Regions from separate parts of the Enterococcus sp. DIV0800 genome, predicted to be linked through region 1. Evidence: a T-box and tRNA genes for the amino acid it is inferred to sense, from the RefSeq annotation. Region 1 holds a T-box; the other holds one or more tRNA genes.
What was found. A T-box is a leader RNA that pairs with one kind of tRNA and senses whether it is charged. The one in region 1 lies ahead of IGI54_RS02535 (valine--tRNA ligase), so its partner is inferred to be a tRNA-Val.
Positions count from the first base shown of each region.

Region 2: it has a tRNA-Val gene. The T-box ahead of IGI54_RS02535 (valine--tRNA ligase) is inferred to sense a tRNA for this amino acid. The anticodon was not compared.

Region 1 covers NZ_CP187898.1:535,472-546,960, reverse strand. The annotation lists gene IGI54_RS02535 (valine--tRNA ligase) at 1-1,944, opposite strand, end outside; T-box leader at 2,166-2,378, opposite strand; gene IGI54_RS02530 (redox-sensing transcriptional repressor Rex) at 2,421-3,056, opposite strand; gene thiI (tRNA uracil 4-sulfurtransferase ThiI) at 3,196-4,404, opposite strand; gene IGI54_RS02520 (cysteine desulfurase family protein) at 4,647-5,789, opposite strand; gene IGI54_RS02515 (septation ring formation regulator EzrA) at 6,111-7,832, opposite strand; gene IGI54_RS02510 (aspartate kinase) at 8,144-9,496, shown strand; gene IGI54_RS02505 (HAD family hydrolase) at 9,650-10,162, opposite strand; gene IGI54_RS02500 (Cof-type HAD-IIB family hydrolase) at 10,178-11,014, opposite strand; gene IGI54_RS02495 (DUF72 domain-containing protein) at 11,028-11,489, opposite strand, start outside.
Region 2 covers NZ_CP187898.1:2,445,368-2,456,856, forward strand. The annotation lists gene gor (glutathione-disulfide reductase) at 122-1,471, opposite strand; gene IGI54_RS11770 (peptidase U32 family protein) at 1,727-2,968, opposite strand; gene IGI54_RS11775 (peptidase U32 family protein) at 2,996-3,910, opposite strand; gene IGI54_RS11780 (ATP-dependent Clp protease ATP-binding subunit) at 4,270-6,768, opposite strand; gene IGI54_RS11785 (CtsR family transcriptional regulator) at 6,774-7,241, opposite strand; tRNA gene IGI54_RS11790 (tRNA-Pro) at 7,360-7,433, opposite strand; tRNA gene IGI54_RS11795 (tRNA-Arg) at 7,451-7,524, opposite strand; tRNA gene IGI54_RS11800 (tRNA-Leu) at 7,537-7,622, opposite strand; tRNA gene IGI54_RS11805 (tRNA-Gly) at 7,646-7,717, opposite strand; tRNA gene IGI54_RS11810 (tRNA-Thr) at 7,723-7,795, opposite strand; tRNA gene IGI54_RS11815 (tRNA-Leu) at 7,815-7,896, opposite strand; tRNA gene IGI54_RS11820 (tRNA-Lys) at 7,906-7,978, opposite strand; tRNA gene IGI54_RS11825 (tRNA-Val) at 7,983-8,055, opposite strand; rRNA gene rrf (5S ribosomal RNA) at 8,064-8,179, opposite strand; rRNA gene IGI54_RS11835 (23S ribosomal RNA) at 8,252-11,164, opposite strand; rRNA gene IGI54_RS11840 (16S ribosomal RNA) at 11,411-11,489, opposite strand, start outside.

The DNA of each region.
Region 1 (11,489 bases):
GATATACCAGTCACAGAAATCATCCCACATGAAGTTATACAATTGACGTCCGGCTTCGCCAAATTCAAATTGGTCAAAAAGACTCGTCACTTTTTCAATCGTTTCATTCAAGCGAGTCAGAATCCAACGATCGGCAACCGTCTTCTCACCAGAGAAATCAATGTCTTCTGACGTGAAATCCTCCACGTTCATAATCACGAAACGAGAGGCGTTCCAGATTTTATTGATAAAGTTCCAGGCAGCGTCCATTTTTTCATAACTGAAGCGCACATCTTGACCTGGTGCAGAACCAGTGGATAAGAACCAGCGTAAGGCATCTGCACCATATTTTTCGATGACATCCATTGGATCAATTCCGTTGCCCAAAGATTTACTCATTTTACGGCCTTGTTCATCACGAATCAACCCGTGGATCAGCACATTTTTAAATGGTCGTTCGTCCGTGAACTCCAAACTTTGGAAGATCATGCGGCTGACCCAGAAGAAAATAATATCGTAGCCAGTGACTAACGTGCTAGTTGGGAAGTAGCGCTTATAATCTTCACTGTCTTCATCTGGCCACCCCATCGTAGAGAAAGGCCATAAAGCAGAGCTAAACCACGTATCCAAAACATCTGGATCTTGTTCCCAATTTTCGCTGTCGGCAGGAGCATCCATACCTACATACATTTCACCGGTTTCTTTGTGATACCAAGCAGGGATCCGATGACCCCACCATAATTGACGAGAGATTACCCAATCATGAACGTTTTCCATCCAAGTCATAAAGGTACTGTTGAAGCGTGGTGGGAAAAATTCTACCGCATTGTCTGTTGCTTGATTTTTCACCGCTTGATCAGCAAGAGGTGCCATCTTAACAAACCATTGGGTTGATAAGCGCGGTTCCACAACGACACCTGTTCGCTCTGAATGTCCGACACTGTGAACCATTTTTTCGACTTTAATCAAACGACCGATCTCTTTCAAATCAGCGACGATCGCCTTACGAGCTGCGAAACGATCCATCCCAGCATATTTGCCAGCCAGTTCATTCATGGTGCCATCTGGATTCATTACATTTACTCGCGGTAAGTCATGACGATTACCCACCTCAAAGTCATTAGGGTCATGAGCCGGTGTAATTTTCACGGCACCCGTCCCAAATTCACGATCCACGTAACTATCAGCGATGATTGGGATTTCTTTGTCCAACAATGGCAAAATCGCTTTTTTACCAATCAAATCTTTATAGCGATCATCTTCTGGATGAACCGCGATTGCTGTATCGCCTAGCATTGTTTCCGGACGCGTCGTTGCGATTTCTAGCACACCACTGCCGTCAGCTAATAGATAAGAAACATGGTAGAAGGCGCCTTCCACGTCTTTATGAATTACTTCAATATCTGATAAGGCTGTTTTTGCTTGCGGGTCCCAGTTAATAATATATTCGCCGCGGTAAATTAAGTCCTTTTCATATAAAGAAACGAAAACCTTACGAACCGCATCTGATAACCCATCATCCAGAGTAAAACGTTCACGGCTATAATCCAGTGATAAGCCTAGCTTCGCCCATTGTTCACGAATGTGTCCAGCATATTCTTCTTTCCATTCCCAAACTTGATCGACAAATTTTTCACGACCAAGATCATAACGGGAAATCCCTTGTTCCCGCAATTTTTCTTCTACCTTTGCTTGAGTTGCGATACCGGCATGGTCCATTCCCGGCAACCATAACGTGTCAAAGCCTTGCATCCGTTTTTGGCGAATGATCATATCTTGTAAAGTCGTATCCCATGCATGGCCTAAATGCAATTTTCCCGTTACATTTGGCGGCGGAATCACGATCGAGTAAGGTTTCGCCTGTTTATCTTCTGACGGCTTGAATAAATCTTGATCTAACCATTTTTGGTAACGACCCGCTTCAACTTCTTGCGGATTGAATTTTGTTGGTAAATTTTCAGTCATAACTGTTCCTCCTAAAATTGATTGATAAAAGTTTTGGCTCGGTTCGTTTGCGGATAAAGTTGGGCTGACAGCTATCTCAAAAAAAATTCTTTATCTTCGAACGCATACGATGAGGCTAGACTGCAGACACGCCGTATTGAATCAAACATGGATGTCGATTTTAAGCTAGATGAACTGCAAAAAGCCTCACTCGCAAAAAAAAGTCCTAAAACACAAATGTGTTTTAGGACGTAAATTACGCGGTACCACCTAAATTGCAGAAAAATTTTCTGCCGCTCAAGCATGTGTTAACGGTCATGTGCCGTGCGTTCCTACTGATTTCAAAACGCAAACTCCCAAGCTACCTTCTGTAAGTCAAAGTGAAAATGTTGCAGCAGATCATTTTCTCTCTAAAACATTTGAGCTTACATACTCTTCTTGATCATCGTATGAATCATTCTACAATGAACTTGAAAACTTGTAAAGCCTTAGCGAGCTTATTGACCATCAAAATAAATCAAGGTCTGCAATTCCGAAGTTAAATCGATATAGTGAACATGCACATTTTCTGGGACCTTCAAGGGATCAGGGGCAAAGTTTAAAATAGCCGTAATACCACTCGCCACCACTTGATCGATGGCACCTTGAGCAAACTGGCTAGGAACCGTCGAGATCGCCACCGTAATTTGCTTTTCTTCTAAGACCTCGCTTAACTCTTCAATAGAATAAATTGGATAGCCGCAAATCTCTGTGCCGACTTTCTCCGGATCATTATCAAAAGCGCAGACAATATTTAAATTCTCATTCCGTCTAAAATTATTATTCAGCAAGGCTTGGCCCAAATTTCCACAGCCGATTAAGGCAATTCGTTTTTCTTCTTTCGTCTCCAACATGTCGCTAAAAACTTTGATTAAGTCATTGACATCATAGCCATACCCACTGCGTCCTAGCTCGCCAAAATGTGAGAAATCACGGCGAATCGTCGCCGAACCAACTTGGGTCATTTTGCTAAGCTCAGAAGACTTCACGCGATTGACACCATTTTTTTCTAAATTTTTTAAGCAGCGCAAATACAATGAAAGACGTTTCGTCGTTGCTTTTGAGAGAACGGGTTTTTCAATTATGCGGTCCATAATGACGCTCCTTTGTTAAAAGTTTCACATAAATAATTTTAGCATGAATGTTTTTGTTTAACAATCCTTTGTCAAAAAAAAAAGCGCCAAATGTTGCAAAAGAGCAAGAAATCAATTTCGATTTCTTGCTCTTTTTTAATTATAATAAGTCAGCAAACTCTTCCGTTTTTTCGCTTTGCTGCGGTGTAATTTCTTCAATTTTCAGCCCCGCTAAGCAACGAGCCATCATGCCTTCAATATCAAACCGTTCTTCCAACTCTAGAACTTTTTCCAAATTAGGACGCGTCTTTGGTTGCGGCGGTGCAAAAATCGTACAACAATCTTCAAAGGGCTGAATCGCTAATTCAAATGTGTCAATCTTTTCAGCCAGCTCGATGATCTCCGTCTTATCCATCGTTACGACTGGTCGAATAATCGGCGTCGTAGTCACTTCATTGATCGCTACCATGCTATGAAGCGTTTGAGACGCCACTTGCCCAAGTGATTCACCGTTGATGATCACCAACCCGTGACGCCTTTCCCGAATCGCATCTGTCAAACGCAGCATCATCCGACGAGTCAGCGTCATCCAATAGCCTTGAGGACTGCGTTTCTTGATTTCTTCTTGAATCTCAGTAAATGGTACTTCGATAAATTGGATGCCCCCAACGTATGGTGTTAACTTTTCAGTTAAATCTTTGGCTTTTTGCAAGGCTTGCTCACTTGTGTAAGGTGGACTAGCAAAATGAACGGCTTCAATCTCAACGCCTCGTTTCATCGCTAAATAACCTGCTACCGGTGAATCGATCCCACCAGAAAGCATCAGCATTCCTTTACCACTCGTACCTACAGGCAACCCGCCAGCCCCTTTGAGCGTCTCATAAGATAGATAAGCACTGTCGCGGCGAACCTCAACCCGTAAATTGATATCTGGCCGTTTCATTTGAGCCTTGATTTCTGGACAAACATCCATTACTGCATCGCCTAAATATTGTTGCAAGCCATGGCTATCTAATTCAAAATCATGGTCGCTGCGTTTGGCGGTAATCTTGAAGGTTTCTTTACCTGTGTAGATTTCTTCCATAATTTGTTGAGTCATTTGTTTTAATGCTTCAAGATTTTTTTCTACTTGAATGCTGGGTGAAAAAGTTTGAATACCAAAAACTTTTTTTAATTTTGGCAGCACCAAACTGCTGTCTTCACCATTTAATAAGATATGCATCCGATCGCGATCTGCGTGAATTTTCAAGCTAGGAAATTCCATTAGTGCTCCGCGAACATTTTGCGCCAGCTGCATAATGAAGCTGCGACGATTTTTGCCCTTCGTCGACAATTCGCCATAACGCACCATAATTTCAGTATATTGCAAGATGATTCTCCTTTTTCGTATTATTGTATTTATTTTTCCAAGTTTGGAAAAATAAGTTTTATTCTCAAGCCGTATATCATTCAGCTATACTGCTCTCTTCGATTATCGCTCTTAGAGCCCTTGTTGGGAGCTACTTAAAATTGATTCTGCGAAAAGCTGAACTGAAATCCTTTTTCGTATTATTGTATTTATTTTTCCAAGTTCGGAAAAATAAGTTCGATTTTCAAGCCGTATGGCATTCCCTAATTAATTTTTGAAAATTTATCATACAGATGGTTGAAGACGACCATGAATTGTTCGGCCTCCGCCATCGTATTGGCTTCGTCTAAGCTGACACGAACGGCCGTTGTCGCTACATCATGAGGCACATTCATCGCATGCAAAGTCGAACTATCAACTTTTTTACGGCTCGAGCAGGCACTGGTTGTCGAAACAAAAATTTGTTTTTCTTCCAAGGCATGGACTAAAACCTCACCGCGAATAGCTTTGATTCCGAAAGTCAAAATATGCGGCGCAAAGTTCTCGTCACCTGAAAAAATCGTCACCTTATCATAACCAGCTAAAGCTTCTTTCAAATACTGACGGATAATCTTTGTATGATTTGGACGTTCGGCTTGTTTTTCTAAATGCATCCGTAAAGCGCGGCTCATGGCAACGATTCCCGGCACATTTTCGGTCGTAGCTCGTTGACCGCTTTCTTGTCCACCACCATTTAAAAGTGGTGCTAATTTTTTTCCAGCTTTCCAATAAATAAACCCGACTCCTCGAGGGCCATGAAATTTATGGGCTGAGAAAGTTGCGAAGTCCACCCGTGGAGTTAACCATTGCGCTTGATCAACTTTTCCGATTGCTTGGACCGCATCCACATGAAAATGAATCGTCGGATAGTCCGCTAAAACCTCACTAATTGCTTCAATCGGCTGGATTGCTCCCATTTCATTGTTGACACCCATCACGGAAACAAGAATCGTTTCTGGACGAATCAACGCAGCTAGTTCCTCGATTTTTACAAAGCCTCTCTTATCAACTGGAGCAATACTTACTTCAAATCCCAGTTCTTTCAATTGATTGGCCGTGCGGCTGACCGCTGGATGTTCAACGCTAGAAATAATAATATGATTGCCATATTCACGTTTTGTGATAGCAGTGCCTTTCAAGACCCAATTATCGCCTTCCGTACCACCACTGGTAAAGAAAATCTCATTGGCTTGTACCTCTAAAAGCTCGGCGATTTGCTTGCGAGCTTGTTGCAGCAAACGATTCGCTTGTGTCCCTAAATCATGAAGACTAGAGGGGTTGCCGATAATACGTTGGCTAGTTTTAACATATGTATCAAGTGCTAACGGATAAATCGCAGTTGTTGCACTATTATCAAAATAAATCATTCTCTGACCTTCCTTCAAAAATTCTTTCCTATTATAGCGGGTATATTGGAAGTCTTCAAGTATTCCTTACAAATAGATAGTTTTCTTAAATACCAAATGGCGATTGCGGTGATTGCTGGAAAAATTTTTTATTTTCTCAGAACATACAATTTCACTAATCACGCTAAAGAATGAAGATGGACTGACAGCTAACTCCGCAGTAAAGAACCCATTTTTCAAAAGCATGAAAAATGGGTTAATTGTCGTTTCGCATACGATTCCACTAATCACGCTGAAGCGTGAAGTGGAACTCGCAAAAAAAAGCTGAGCATTTTGCTCAGCTTAGACTAAATCTCGGTTATTAAAATAGAAATCTTCAATGCGTTTGAAGGCGCCTGGCTCTACTCGTTCCAAAGCCGTGCCGATCTCATCTAAGGCATCTTGGTAACGGTATTCTTTGTTGAATAATTCCAAGCTGTTATCGATCGCCACCTTGATATCAGGGTGAGTATGACGGTAACGGTTCGCATATTGCATCATTTGTTCAGTCAACGCTGCGGCATCAACTAAGTCATAAGTCTTTTGATCTAATAATTCTATATCTTCGTCACAAAGGCTGACCAATTTGTTGATGTCCTGCATATTGATACGAATTTTGTTTAATGACTTGCTTAATTCTTCTACACGATCTGTTGCCACGAAGAAGAATTCTAAGTAATCCCCTGGTAAGCCTGGTAAACGTTGTTGTTCCACGTAACGTTTTAGATTACGTAAACGGAATTCGTATTTCTCGATTTTTTCAGAGGCTTCTTTCTCCCCTTTGCGTAACTCGTGTAAATCTTCATCGATCTCAACTTGTTTAGTTTCGATATCGTCTAAGACTTTGAAGGCATCTTTATAAAAGACTTGAACTTCTGAGTAAGGCAATTCATGTTTATCGATTTGTGGTTCCATGTTGCGGTTACGGCGTTCTAACTCTTCGATCTCGGTTTGGAACCCGCGAGCGCGACCTAATTCGTTATTGTTTAGGGCATAGCTTTGTGATGTATGATCTAACTCTACCATCAGCTGATGATTGTTGCGAGATGCGTGCGAAATGTATTCACCGATCGTTTTGCGATTTGTTAAGACATATTTTTTCGCTTCAAATTCTTTTTCTAATGTTGTATATAAATCATCGATTAGCTCAGCTGTTTCTTTGTTGGCAGTTTCCACTGTACCTAGCTCGATTTTTTCTAGATCTTCCAATGAGCGTTCGACATGTTTTTTGACTTGTCCTAAACGTTCTTCGAAATTATCTTCTGGCAAGACAAAGTCATCAGCCATCATTTTTTTGTGGGTCTTTTCAAGTTCATCAATTTGGCTAGGGAATGTTTTGTCCAAGTCTTCATAAAGAGCTGGAACTTTTTGCATCATTGCTTGCACTTCATAGGTATGCTTTTCAGCGTCATCTAACACTTCTCGTGCTTCGATGGGATCACCTGAAGTGTTCAAGGTTACGAATTGAGTAAATTCGATTTCAACATTTTTGACCTGCTTTTGAATCTCTGGTAAGGCTGGACCAAAATTGTCTTTCTTTTCTTTTAAGTCTGTTTTTAATTCTTCAAACACATCTAACGCTTGTTGAACTGCTAATGAATTACGTTCTTCTGTTTCACGTAACTCTTTTAAGCCAGTCCGAATGCCTTCGACTTCTTCTTCCATCTCCGTCATCGTGCGTTCAGCACTTTCGATGGCTGATTTGCCTTTCATGAAACGGAAGGTCTCATTTTGACTTTCAACTTCAAAAATTTGGCTTTCCAATTCAGCAAAAGATTTCGTCGAAACATCGGTCCATTTCTGATTCCATTCACGGAAAGTATTTTGACTTTGACCGACGAGATGCATTTTTTTCACTTCGTCGACTTCTTCCACGACAGGAAGATCGAATAACGCTTCTTTCCTTTTATCAAGTTCTTTTAAGCGATCTTGATTTTTTTTCTTCATCAGATAACCAATCAAGTATAAAACGGCGGCCAACACGACCAAACCGATAACAATCCCTATGATTACATTACTTCCCATGTATGATTTTCCTTTCAGCGATCAAGATTAATTTTATTTAATGGTGCATTTATTTTCAGTTTTTTGGCAAAAACATCTAACGTAGATTATAACACAAAAGACTTTTCTCTTCACTATGTACTTTTAAATACGACGATTTTTTTGCACAACCACTCCTCATATTAGCATTTTTTAAAAATCGCTTCAATGTAATAAAATTAAGAAAAGTGTAATTTTATCTTTTTTTCTACCAAACGATGACAGAAAGCCTCTTGAAATTGTACGGGTTTTCCGCTAATATTAGAAAAACATTAAAACGAGAGGTGATTAACGTGAAAGTAATTAAATTTGGCGGAAGCTCTGTTGCTTCAGCTGAACAACTAAAAAAGGTCTTAGCCATCGTTACTGCCGACAACAGTCGCCGCTTCGTGGTTGTTTCTGCTCCGGGAAAGCGAAACAATAAAGACAAAAAAGTCACCGACTTATTAATTCAATTTTACAATGCTGTCTTGTACAAACAGCCTGCTGAAGAAGTCATTCGTGAGATCGTCTCACGTTACACCGAAATAGCCACAGAGTTTCAGGTAGAAGAAAGCATAAAAAAACCTTTTTACGCAGAACTAAAAGCTCTGCAAGAAAATTTTGATGAAACGGACCCTTACGCTTTAGATAGTTTCTTAGCCAGCGGTGAGAATTTAAATGCTCAGCTAATTGCGGCCTGTTTTCAAAAAAGTGGCGTAAATGCCCGCTATATTAATCCAAAAGAATTAGGCATCCTAGTTTCCAACGAACCTCAAAATGCCCGCATTCTTGAAAAATCCTACGAAAAAATGTATCAATGGCGGGATTCTGAAGAAATTTTGATCATTCCTGGCTTTTTTGGCTATACCGAAGATGGGCACGTCTGCACATTTTCACGCGGCGGATCAGACATCACCGGCTCCATCGTGGCTGCTGGGATGCAAGTTGATCTCTATGAAAACTTTACCGATGTGGACGGTATTTATGCTGCCAGTCCAAAATACATTCACGAACCAGAACTGATCGAGTACGCGACCTATCGTGAAATCCGCGAACTGACCTATGCCGGCTTCACTGTCTTTCATGATGAAGCATTGATGCCTTCTTACAAAGCAAAAATTCCGGTGATCATTAAAAATACCAATAATCCGGAATGCCAGGGAACCTTGATCCAAAAATCCTTTGAAAATAAAAACCGGAACGAGGTCGTTGGTGTTGCCAGTGACGGTGGTTTCTGCGGGATCACTGTCGGAAAATATTTATTAAACCGGGAAGTGGGAATCGTGCGCCGCATTCTCCAAATTTTAGAGGATCTGCATATCGGTTTTGAACATATGCCTTCGGGGATTGATGACATCTCCATCATTTTACGTGAGCGCCAGTTAACTCGTGATACTGAAGCAGCGTTAATGAAACGGATCGAAGAAGAAATCCAGCCCGACCATTTATCCATTGAACACGGCTTATCTGTCGTAGCTTTAGTTGGTGAAGGAATGCGGGAACGCCCCGGTACCACCTCAGATAGTACCGCTGCCTTAGCCCGCAAGAATGTCAATTTGCGGATGATTTCCCAAGGGGCCGATGAACGCAGCATTATCTTTACAATCCGCAGTGAACAAGAACGCTTAGCAGTACGCTCGCTTTACTATACCTTCTTTGACTAATAGATGTAGGCAGGTAAAAAAGCTGCCAGCTAGCTCTTTAATAGAAGTTCCATTTTCCAAAATCGGAAAATGAATTCTCATCTTCTCTGCGCATACCATTTTTCTAATACGCTAAAGCGTAAAGAAAAACTAGCAAAAAGGAAAAGCTCATTGTCATTGAGCTTTTCCTTTTTGTTTGTCTAATTCTTTTTTGATTAAGGGTTCTGGTGCAAAGTCAGCCTGCCAATTATCAGGCTTCATTACCTTGTTCGTCACGGGATGATAGCGGGGCTTGCCATCAGGGAAAACTTTACCCATGTTCGCTTGATGCACGATTTCGAAGATTGGTTTAGGATCGACACCGATCAAGGCGAAGGAGCCATAGGTAAAGTATAATAAATCGGTTAAGGCATCGACTTGCGCCACCAACGGATCTTCTACCGGTTCAGCTTTTTCCAAAACCTTTGCTTTGGCCTGGTCAACACTTTTATGCAGCTCGGTTACCAGCTCTTCAAATTTGACAGTGTCGCCTTCTGCTGTACCATATAAAAATTCAACGATTTCTTCTACTTTGAAGCCCGCGCGAAAGCTTCCGCGTTCGGTTGAAAAAGCTTGGGGTGTTGCTGGCGGCTGTGGTTCAAAGGTTTGATGAAATTCACGGGCCATTTGATACGGTTCTTTTGTCATTTTCTTTGCTCATTTCTAAATTATTTCAAAATGCTTTAGCGCTTGATAAATACCATCATGCTCATTCGTCGCAGTGACATAATCGGCCGCTTGTTTGACTTCAGCCAGACCATTACCCATCGCAACACCAATCCCGGCTTTTTGGATCATTTCCATATCATTGTAATGATCGCCAAAAACGATTACTTCTTCAAGTTTAATCCCAAACGCCTCAGTATATTTTAAAATTCCTTGATACTTCGAACCATTTTTAGGCACAATATCAACGGCGTAAGGATTGGAGCGTTGAAAAGAACACTCAGGTAATAGCCGCCGCAATTTTGCTGCTTCGGTCTCGGCGCTGAAGAGCACACATTGATAAATCGGTTCTTGTAAGATCGATAATTCTTTGTAACGGCCCTTTTTCCGATTGGGACTGAAGGACTGCAATAATTTACGCGTTGTTTTAACGGGGAACCAAGTTGGCATCCAAGCAGCGATTTTTTTTAATAATTTATTTTGCGACCACTTCATTAAGTGGCTGCCATCCATCCGGTCGAGAGCACCAAAAATAATCTGACGATGTTCGTCATCGGCGAAATCAACGATTTTTTGCAATATCTCTTTAGAAAACGGACGTTGATAAATCGTTTGGTCTCTTGTATACACCAATTGGCCATTATACGTCACGAACATGTCCAACGGCAGCTGATCGATCCGCTCTTCAATTTTGACTGGACCTCTCCCTGTAGCGATACCGCAGAGAATACCACGCTCTTGCGCCGCTTGAATCGCTTCTCTCGTGCTAGTAAGAACCTTTGAATCACTGGTGATCAATGTCCCGTCAATATCAAAAAAAATAGCTTTTATCATAGTGTCCCCTCATTTAAAATAAGTCCATTTGACTTGGATTCAATCCTTCATAGTTTAAATCCAAGATTTTTTTTAATTGTAAAGCATTATCCGCGGCATCGCCACCAGAATTATTGTTAAAGATGATACCTACTTGATTAGAAGCCTGATCCACCCTTTTAATTTTTTCCGCCAATGTTTCCAACTCAGCGGCAGTGTAACGATAAAGTGTCCGTTTCTTTCGCCAATCGCCTGTCCGGTCGTTCCAGTAGGCTTGGTTTCTGCCGTGAAAACGAAACAAGCTGAAGTCTGAATTAGTGACGGTCGTATCCAGAGGAACGGTATCTGGTAGTTGCGGCTCATCCACCATCACTAAGCTGAAAGCCAATTTTTCCATCAGTTTATGGGTCTTAGTAACGAATTCTTCGCTATACCAGCTGTAATCTCTTAATTCCACCGCCACCGGTAAGTCTGGAAATAAATTTCGCAACGTTTC
Region 2 (11,489 bases), 580 kb from region 1:
TTTTCCAAAAACACGAAAAATGATTCTGATTGTCGTTACGCATACCATTTTTCTAATCTCAATAAAGCGAGAAGAAAAACTGGCAAAAAGCTGAGCGAGTCCGAGAAAGCCTTCCTTACTGTTAACGCATCGTAACGAATTCTTCACTGCCGGTCGGATGGATTGCGACGGTATCGTCGAAATCTTTTTTCGTTGCCCCCATTTTGATCGCAACCGCAAAACCTTGCAGCATTTCATCAACACCCACACCAATTGCATGAAGTCCGATGATTTTTTCTTCTTCGCCTAAGCAGACAAGTTTCATCTCACATTTTTGGCGATAATCACTTAAAGCAAAATACATCGGCGTGAAACGTGAACGGTAAACCTTGATCTGCTCCTTGCCGTGACGCTCGATCGCCTCTTCCTCTGAAATCCCAATCGTCGCGATTGTTGGGTGGGTAAAAATCACGGTCGGCACATTTTCATAGTCTAAAAATTCTTCTGATTTGCCATTGAAGACGCGCTCAGACAAACGACGACCCGCTGCGATCGCCACCGGCGTCAAATCAATCTTGCCGATTACATCGCCAACTGAATACACACCGTCACTAGTCGTGTTTTGGAATTTATCAACGATCACGAAGCCTTTTTCATTCAAGGTAACGGACGTATTTTCCAAACCAAGCTTATCGGTATTAGGCAAACGGCCACCGGCAAATAATACTTTATCGCCAGACAACGTATTGCCATTTTCAAAATAAACGGTGTAGGTGCCGTCAGCATTTTGCTTGATCTCTTTGGCTACGTGATGGTCATAGAGTTTCATGTGATTGTCACGATAAATTTCTACTAAATTTTCTGCAATCATTTTATCAAAGGTCCGCAAGGGATGATCGTAGCGAAACGCCCAATGAACTTGCGTGCCCATGCCTTGTAAGACGCCGCTTAATTCCGCCGCAATGTAGCCTGCACCTAAAACAACTACTTCTTTCGGTTGCTCCGTTAATTCAAAGAAGCCATTCGAATCAATCGCCAACTCACCGCCAGGGATCTTCATTTGACTTGGGCGACCACCCGTAGCGATCAGGATATGAGGCGCCGTATACTCTTCGCCATTCACCGTTACTACATGATCAGATTTAAAGGTCGCATAGCCTTCGATCCGTTCAACGTGATTGCTGTCTAATCCGCGATAATACGCGCCGTGTAAAAAGTCGATATATTTCTCACGACGGGCCACTAATTCGTTAAAATCAAATTTTTCAACCTCTGCTTGCACACCGTAACTAGGCGCATCCCGTTCGATCGTCTCTAACATCGTACTTGCTTGCCACATGACTTTTTTTGGCACACAGCCGACATTGACACACGTCCCGCCAATTTTATTCGCTTCAATCAATAATACTTTTGCCCCATGCATACCGGCCCGATTCGCTGACGCAATTCCGCCGCTACCGCCGCCGACAACAATGTAATCATATTCTTTCATTCATCTGCCCCCTCGTTTTTCCTGATAAAATCATTCTAATCTATTTCTTGCGAAAAAGACGTTTTTTTGCCTAGATCGTTAGAAAATAGGCTGTGACAGAAGTGTTCCGCTTCAAGAACAAAGTAGGGACTGTTCCCCATCAGCTCTGCTTATGTCTCACAACAATAAGTCGAAATTTCCGAAAAAGCTACGCCTGTAACGTCGTTTATTCGAAAGAAGGAGGTGCGACAAGACTTTTGTCACACCCCCACCTGTTTAATCTTTTTTCTTCCGGATCATATCTCCCGGTTTGACTGGCTGAGCCACTGGCATCGTCAAGACCATCATTGGGTTCGGTGCCCGATCGATAGATTCTCCTTCATCATTTTTCATTTCTGTAATAGTTTGTTCAAAATGATGGAAGTTCGGACCATAAAATTCGATCTCATCGCCGATGCTAAAATGATTCCGTTGGCGAACGGTCGCGATTCCGCTAGCTTCATCATAGCTCAAGACTTCACCGATGAATTTATAAACCGGAATCTTACGACGGGGACCGAATAATTGTTCATTTTCCGTCGGTACATTGTAGTAAAAACCGGACGCTAATTCACGTTGGGCGACTTTCCATAATTCATCGATCCATTCTTGTTTGCAGACATAATTTTCAGGATCGGCAATATAGCTGTCCACCGCCGCTTTATAAACATTCGAAACGGTTGAAACATAATGGATCGATTTCATCCGGCCTTCGATCTTCAAACTATCCACGCCGTTTTCGATCAAATCAGGAATGTGTTCGATCATAGACATGTCCACGGCACTCATGGAAAATTCTTCCGTCACATCGCCGTTCTCCGTCAATGAACGATGTTCGTTGGCAAAAGGCATATCGAATAACTCATATTTCCAACGACAAGATTGTGAACAACCACCACGATTGGCATCCCGCATCGACATGTGATTCGATAGCGTACAACGACCGGAATAAGAAATACACATTGCGCCATGAATAAAGGCTTCAATCTGAATATCCGTATTGCGACGAATTTCCGCTAATTCCTCCATCGAAACTTCCCGGGCCAAAACAACTCGTTCCAAGCCTTCATTTTGCCAAAATTTCAAGGTCTCTGCGTTGGTAGCCGAAGCTTGGGTCGATAAATGAATCTCTAAGCCCGGCGCTTCACTGGCACAGATTTCGATCAAAGCAGGATCGGAAATGATCACCGCTGAGATACCGATGTCACGTAATTTCTTGAAAAATTCGCCGGCACCAGCTTCGTTTCCTTCATGAGTCACCATGTTGGCCGCGACATATACTTTGGCGCCATACTGTTTCGCAAAAGCCACGCCCTCTTCCATTTCTTCAAAAGAAAAGTTGCCTGCCCGTGACCGCAGACCATAGGCATCTCCACCAATATAAACGGCATCCGCTCCATAATGGATCGCGGTTTTTAATTTTTCCAATGTCCCAGCTGGTGCTAACACTTCGGGACGTTTTAATTTTCTCTCTGTCATGCTGCTGCTCCTTGTTCCAATTTGATCCTATTTGATCGCGGTTGGATCTAAGTGATAAAACCCAGTATCCATGCCTCGTTCAACCGGATGGTATTTTTGAATTTCTTGCTGCGCACTGACTAGCGCTGCTTCGTTCCAAGTATTTGCCTCGACTGCGGCTTTCGCCGCCGCAAAAATCTTTGCGATCGCTACGAAATTTTCACCAGGTGTAAACAAACCATCCAATTTCCACGTTTGATACCCCGTTTGATTTAATTCCGCTACTTCATTAATCAGATTTAAATCATTGTCGGCAAAAATATGCGTGCCATGTTGATCTTCATAAATCGAATAATGCGTTTCCGCCTTCTTCGGCTCAGAGATAAATAAGCCCCGCTCTTTTGCCGCGCTTTCCTCTTGCTTCGTATAATTGAAATAATTATCTAGCAAAGGACGCTTTGATTGATGAATACACGTCGCCCCATAAACAAGAATTTCTACCGGAACATCTACGTGACCTTTTAGTTTTTTCATTTCTTCAAAAGGGACTTCTCGCGCTAAGACCGCTCCAACAGCGCCCTTTTTCTGCCAAAAATTGATTTGACGAGCATTCGTCACCAAGGTTTCAGCATCATAAATATAAGGCAAATCATATTCTTGCAACAAATAAATCACGCCCGTATCACCAACGACTACGTGATCTGGCTGTGCTTGTGCCAAAAAGGCTAAGTATTCAGGAATTTTTTTCATTTTTCCTGGATGCATAATGCCATTCAAAGCAATATTGACTTTCTTTCCTTGACTATGCGCCAAATGAATCAAGTCGATTTGCTCCTGACGAGAAAAAGAATGGGGCAGTCGCAATCCGAAATCCTCTTCTCCTATGTATAAAGTATCCACGCCGGCTGCCAATAAGGCTTCTGCTTGCGTCATTGATTCCGCCGTCGCAATTAATTCGATCATGGTACATCCTCCTAATTCAAAAAGTCCCACGGATACCCGCTGTCTTCAGTCCATTCAACGAAGCTATTAGTCTGAAGCCTGTCATTCGCCATAAAATAGCGCAGTATCTTTTTTAGACTTTCCCATACTATCACAGCTTTCCAAAGTTTCCAACTAAGCGTTAGCTGCTGTCACTTAAATTTTCTACTCAACTTCTAACACAACTAGTTCAAATTTAGGAATGCATTTTTCGAAACCCACAAAAAATGCATTTATCTCTCACCACGCATACGATTCCACTAGTCACGCTAAAGCGTGAAGTGGAACTCGCAAAAAAAAAGAGGAGGGGAAAATTCCCATCCTCTGATTGACTAAAGTGATTAAACTTTTTCTGGTATCTTTTCTTCTTTATGATTTTTGACCGTCAACGTGATCTTGCCTTTGCTGGCTCCAATCGTTACGGCATCACCTAATTGAATTTGACCAGACAATAAGGCTTCAGCTAAGCGGTCTTCGATTTCCTTTTGCAACGCTCGACGAATTGGACGTGCGCCATATTCAGGATCGAATCCAACTTTACCGATCACATCATAAGCAGCTGGTGTGATTTTTACTTTGATTTCATGTTCCTTCATTCGATCTAGGACAGAACGACTCATAATTTTTACGATCTCATGAATCTGTTCTTGGTCCAATGAATGGAAGACGACCGATTCATCGATTCGGTTAAGAAATTCTGGACGGAACGCTTTTTTCAATTCTTCCATGATCCGTTTTTCCATCGCTACGTGGTCTTTGGTAATATCCTTGACCGTGAAGCCGACATTTTTTTCTTCCCGAATCTCAGTCGCACCGATATTTGAGGTCATAATCAAAATCGTATTGCGGAAATCCACTTTCCGCCCTTTAGAATCTGTCAAATGACCGTCATCTAAAACTTGCAATAAGATATTAAAGACATCGGGATGCGCCTTTTCTACTTCATCCAACAGAATAACGGAGTAAGGCTTTTGACGAATTTTTTCTGTCAACTGTCCGCCTTCTTCATAGCCAACATAGCCCGGAGGTGAACCAATCAAACGACTCGTACTATATTTTTCCATGTACTCAGACATATCCACCCGAATCAATGCTTCCTCACTGCCAAACATTGCTTCAGCTAAAGCCTTCGCTAATTCTGTTTTACCGACACCAGTGGGACCTAAGAACATAAATGACCCAATCGGACGATTCGGATCTTTCAACCCACTGCGCGCCCGACGAATCGCACGAGAAATTGCTTGAACCGCTTCTTCTTGACCAACAACTCGTTTATGCAAGACATTTTCCAAGTCTAACAAACGTTGACTCTCTTTTTTCTCTAATTGTTGTAATGGCACCCCAGTCCACTGGGAAACTACTGCAGCTACATCTTCATCCGTGACTTGATCAAGATAACCATTTTCTTGTTTCGCTGCTTTAATTTTGGCCTGTTCAAGAATCTCTGCCTGTTGTTTTTCCTGTAACCGTAAACGAGCGGCAGCTTCAAAATCTTGATTTTGAATGGCCTTCTCTTTTTCAGAAACCAACTCAGCGACTTCTTCTTCCAGTTCAGAAAGTTCAGATACTTCATCGGTGGAATCCAACCGAACCTTTGCGGAAGACTCATCCATCAAGTCAATTGCTTTATCCGGCAACTGACGAGAATTAATATAACGAACCGATAAGGATACCGCTGCATGTAACGCTTCATCGGTAATCTCAACACCGTGATGATCTTCATAACGTGGACGTAAGCCCTTCAAAATTTCTTCCGCTTCTTCCGGTGTAGGTTCTTCTACTTGTACCCGCGCGAAACGGCGTTCTAAAGCGGAATCTTTTTCTATATACTTTTGGTATTCATCTAAGGTCGTAGCTCCAATCGTTTGCAACTCACCACGAGCTAAGGCCGGTTTCAAAATGTTGGAAGCATCGATTGCGCCTTCAGCACCACCCGCTCCGATCAAGGTATGCAATTCATCAATGAACAAAATAATTTGTCCATCATGGTAAATTTCATCAATTACCTTTTTCAAACGATCTTCAAATTCACCGCGATATTTCGTTCCGGCCACTAACGCACCCATATCCAGCATCATCAGACGTTTTCCGCGCATATCCTCTGGCACATCACCAGAAATGATCCGCTGCGCTAAGCCTTCGACGATCGCCGTTTTACCAACACCAGGCTCACCTACTAAGACGGGATTATTTTTGGTACGACGACTTAAGATTTGAACGACCCGCCGAACTTCACTGTCTCGGCCAACCACTGGGTCAAGCCGTTTTTCACGAGCTAATTTAGTTAAATCCCGTGCTAAACCATCTAAGGTTGGCGTTCCTTGAGAATTACTTGGTGCTGGTTTAGCCGCCGCTTTACGCCGATTTCCTGCACCTTGATTGCCGTTTCCAGCTTCATTGACGCCCATTTTTTTCAATAATAATTGACGCATCTTAGGTAAGCTCAAACCAAGGTTCACTAAAATGTGCGACGCTAAGATTTCATCATCTCGCAGTAGTCCCAGTAAGATGTGTTCGGTTCCCACTAATTTCGCATTAAAACGCTTTGCTTCATCATCTGCAAAAATCAATATTTGTTTGGCTCTAGGAGAATATGGCAAGTAGCCGCCTTCAGGATAAGACTTGACTGATCCATATCCGGTCATGTGCTCAATTTCTTCACGAACATCATTTTCACTCGAACTCATTTGCCGCAATGTTTTACCAGCGATCCCTTGCTGCTCAATCACTAAAGCTAGCAGTAAATGTTCTGAGCCAACCGAGCGATGTTTAAAATACTTGGCCTCTTGCTGAGCAATGGCCAAAACTGCTTTTGCGCGTTCTGTATACAGCTGATCCATATCCCTCACTCCTTCTTCTCATAACTTAAACGTTCCAAGAATCCATGAAGAATTCTTGCACGCAACCTATTTTCAATTTGACTAATTCCAAGACTATTTTTAGAAACCGCACTTAACATTAAATTACCTTCATTTTCGGTAATGATTGCCTCTTCAAACAATTTTTGAATAATCCCAAAAGCATTCGCCTCAGAAATTTCATTACCAAATGAATCCATTAACTGTTCCAAAAAGTAATGTTGATCGGAAATCTTCACTTTACTGATTCGAATATAGCCGCCACCGCCGCGTTTACTCTCCACCAAATAGCCCCGTTGAAAAGTAAAACGTGTATTGATGACATAATTTATCTGAGAAGGGACACAATTAAATAGTTGCGCCATTTCAGCTCGACGAATTTCGATTATTTCACTATTTTCTAAAATATTTTTCAAGTAAGATTCGATCAAATCAGAGGTATTTCTACTCATAATATCGCCTCCTATTGACTATTCCTGACCATAATTATATCGAATTTAGCGTCTGAAATAAAGGAGAATGACTTTCTTTAATTTTGGGTAAAAAAAAAGAAGGCTTTCACCTTCAATTTAATCGGGAAGACAGGATTCGAACCTGCGACACCTTGGTCCCAAACCAAGTACTCTACCAAGCTGAGCTACTTCCCGGAAAATAAAAAAAACGATGCACCCGAGAGGACTCGAACCTCTAACCCCTTGATTCGTAGTCAAGTACTCTATCCAATTGAGCTACGGGTGCTTATTTTGTTAATGCCGAGGACCGGAATCGAACCGGTACGGTGATCACTCACCGCAGGATTTTAAGTCCTGTGCGTCTGCCAGTTCCGCCACCCCGGCGTGCTTCCCCTGGTCTTCAGGAAAGCGGAAAACGGGGTTCGAACCCGCGACCCCCACCTTGGCAAGGTGGTGCTCTACCACTGAGCTATTTCCGCGTCGATGCCGGCTAAAGGATTTGAACCCTCGACCCTCTGATTACAAATCAGATGCTCTACCAACTGAGCTAAGCCGGCAACTACAAAAAAAATAAAATGCGGGTGAAGGGACTTGAACCCCCACGCCGTAAGGCGCTAGATCCTAAATCTAGTGCGTCTGCCAATTCCGCCACACCCGCATATACTTATGAGCCGTACTGGGCTCGAACCAGTGACCCTCTGATTAAAAGTCAGATGCTCTACCAACTGAGCTAACGGCTCAAAATGGGGGTTAACGGGTTCGAACCGCTGACCCTCTGCTTGTAAGGCAGATGCTCTCCCAGCTGAGCTAAACCCCCATAAATTCGCGTGGCGACGTCCTAATCTCACAAGGGGCAACCCCTCACTACAATCGGCGCTAAGAAGCTTAACTTCTGTGTTCGACATGGGAACAGGTGTATCCTTCCCGCTATCGCCACCACACTATTTGTTTGAGTAAACTTCGTTCACTCAAAACTGGATCAGAAACGTTTTTAAACAACCTTGAATCAATTTTTGGTTAAGTCCTCGATCGATTAGTATCAGTCCGCTCCGTACATCACTGCACTTCCACTCCTGACCTATCTACCTGATCATCTCTCAGGGATCTTACTTTCTTAAAGAAATGGGAAATCTCATCTTGAGGTGGGCTTCACACTTAGATGCTTTCAGCGTTTATCCCTTCCCTACATAGCTACCCAGCGATGCCTCTGGCGAGACAACTGGTACACCAGCGGTAAGTCCATCCCGGTCCTCTCGTACTAAGGACAGATCCTCTCAAATTTCCAACGCCCGCGACGGATAGGGACCGAACTGTCTCACGACGTTCTGAACCCAGCTCGCGTGCCGCTTTAATGGGCGAACAGCCCAACCCTTGGGACCGACTACAGCCCCAGGATGCGACGAGCCGACATCGAGGTGCCAAACCTCCCCGTCGATGTGGACTCTTGGGGGAGATAAGCCTGTTATCCCCAGGGTAGCTTTTATCCGTTGAGCGATGGCCCTTCCATGCGGAACCACCGGATCACTAAGCCCGACTTTCGTCCCTGCTCGACTTGTAGGTCTCGCAGTCAAGCTCCCTTGTGCCTTTACACTCTGCGAATGATTTCCAACCATTCTGAGGGAACCTTTGGGCGCCTCCGTTACTCTTTAGGAGGCGACCGCCCCAGTCAAACTGCCCATCTGACACTGTCTCCCACCACGATTAGTGGTGCGGGTTAGAGTGGTCATAACACAGGGGTAGTATCCCACCAGCGCCTCTGTCGAAACTAGCGTCCCGACTTCTACGGCTCCTACCTATCCTGTACATGTGGTACAAACACTCAATATCAAACTGCAGTAAAGCTCCATGGGGTCTTTCCGTCCTGTCGCGGGTAACCTGCATCTTCACAGGTACTAAAATTTCACCGAGTCTCTCGTTGAGACAGTGCCCAAATCGTTACGCCTTTCGTGCGGGTCGGAACTTACCCGACAAGGAATTTCGCTACCTTAGGACCGTTATAGTTACGGCCGCCGTTTACTGGGGCTTCAATTCGTACCTTCGCTTACGCTAAGCACTCCTCTTAACCTTCCAGCACCGGGCAGGCGTCAGCCCCTATACGTCATCTTTCGATTTTGCAGAGACCTGTGTTTTTGATAAACAGTCGCTTGGGCCTATTCACTGCGGCTGATCGTTAGATCAGCACCCCTTCTCCCGAAGTTACGGGGTCATTTTGCCGAGTTCCTTAACGAGAGTTCTCTCGCTCACCTTAGGATTCTCTCCTCGACTACCTGTGTCGGTTTGCGGTACGGGCCATTGTTTTCTCACTAGAAGCTTTTCTCGGCAGTGTGACATCAGGAACTTCGGTACTATTATTTCCCTCCCCATCACAACTTGTCCTTAGAGAAGCAAGCATTTGACTCGCCTCAAGACTCATTGCTTGGACAGACATTTCCAATCGTCTGATTCCTTAGCCTCCTGCGTCCCTCCATTGCTCAAACAAAAACAACGGGTACAGGAATATCAACCTGTTATCCATCGCCTACGCCTTTCGGCCTCGGCTTAGGTCCCGACTAACCCTGGGCGGACGAGCCTTCCCCAGGAAACCTTAGTCATTCGGTGGACAGGATTCTCACCTGTCTTTCGCTACTCATACCGGCATTCTCACTTCTAAGCGCTCCAGCAGTCCTCACGATCTACCTTCAACGCCCTTAGAACGCTCTCCTACCAACATACCTATTGGTATGTTCCACAGCTTCGGTAAACTATTTAGCCCCGGTACATTTTCGGCGCAGGGTCACTCGACTAGTGAGCTATTACGCACTCTTTAAATGGTGGCTGCTTCTGAGCCAACATCCTAGTTGTCTGTGCAACCCCACATCCTTTTCCACTTAATAGTTATTTTGGGACCTTAGCTGGTGGTCTGGGCTGTTTCCCTTTCGACTATGGATCTTATCACTCACAGTCTGACTCCCAGAGATGAATGGATGGCATTCGGAGTTTATCTGAATTCGGTAACCCGAGATGGGCCCCTAGTCCAAACAGTGCTCTACCTCCATCATTCTTACTCTGAGGCTAGCCCTAAAGCTATTTCGGAGAGAACCAGCTATCTCCAAGTTCGTTTGGAATTTCTCCGCTACCCACACCTCATCCCCGCACTTTTCAACGTACGTGGGTTCGGTCCTCCAGTGCGTTTTACCGCACCTTCAACCTGGACATGGGTAGATCACATGGTTTCGGGTCTACGACCACTTACTCATTCGCCCTATTCAGACTCGCTTTCGCTACGGCTCCGTCTTTTCAACTTAACCTCGCAAGTAATCGTAACTCGCCGGTTCATTCTACAAAAGGCACGCTATCACCCATTAACGGGCTCTAACTTGTTGTAGGCACACGGTTTCAGGATCTATTTCACTCCCCTTCCGGGGTGCTTTTCACCTTTCCCTCACGGTACTGGTTCACTATCGGTCACTAGGGAGTATTTAGCCTTGGGAGATGGTCCTCCCGGATTCCGACGGAATTCCTCGTGTTCCGCCGTACTCAGGATCCTCCTAGGTGCCAGTCAAATTTTGTCTACGGGGCTTTTACCCTTTCTAGCAGACCTTTCCAGGTCCTTCGACTATTTCACTGGACTACCATATCGGAGTCCTACAACCCCAAGAGGCAAGCCTCTTGGTTTGGGCTTTTCCCGTTTCGCTCGCCGCTACTCAGGGAATCGAATTTTCTTTCTCTTCCTGCAGGTACTTAGATGTTTCAGTTCTCTGCGTCTACCTCTAATCAGCTATGTATTCACTGAAAAGTAACATCCTATAAAAGATGCTGGGTTCCCCCATTCGGAAATCTCCGGATCAAAGCTTACTTACAGCTCCCCGAAGCATATCGGTGTTAGTCCCGTCCTTCATCGGCTCCTAGTGCCAAGGCATCCACCGTGCGCCCTTATTCACTTAACCTTATCTTGACTTTCGTCAAGGGTCTTACTAATTCCCATGAGCGATCATGTTCCTTAGTAATAAATAAGCAATTGAACTTATTAAAAAACTCATTCAACGCGGTGTTCTCGGTTTGTTTAAAAAAATGTGTTTCTGTATCCAGTTTTCAATGAACGATTTTTGAGAGTAAACCTCTCAAAACTGAACGAATAAAAGCAATCCTGTGTAGTTTCCGTAACGTTCATCTTAGATGAACTATTTCCTTAGAAAGGAGGTGATCCAGCCGCACCTTCCGATACGGCTACCTTGTTACGACTTCACCCCAATCATCTATCCCACCTTAGGC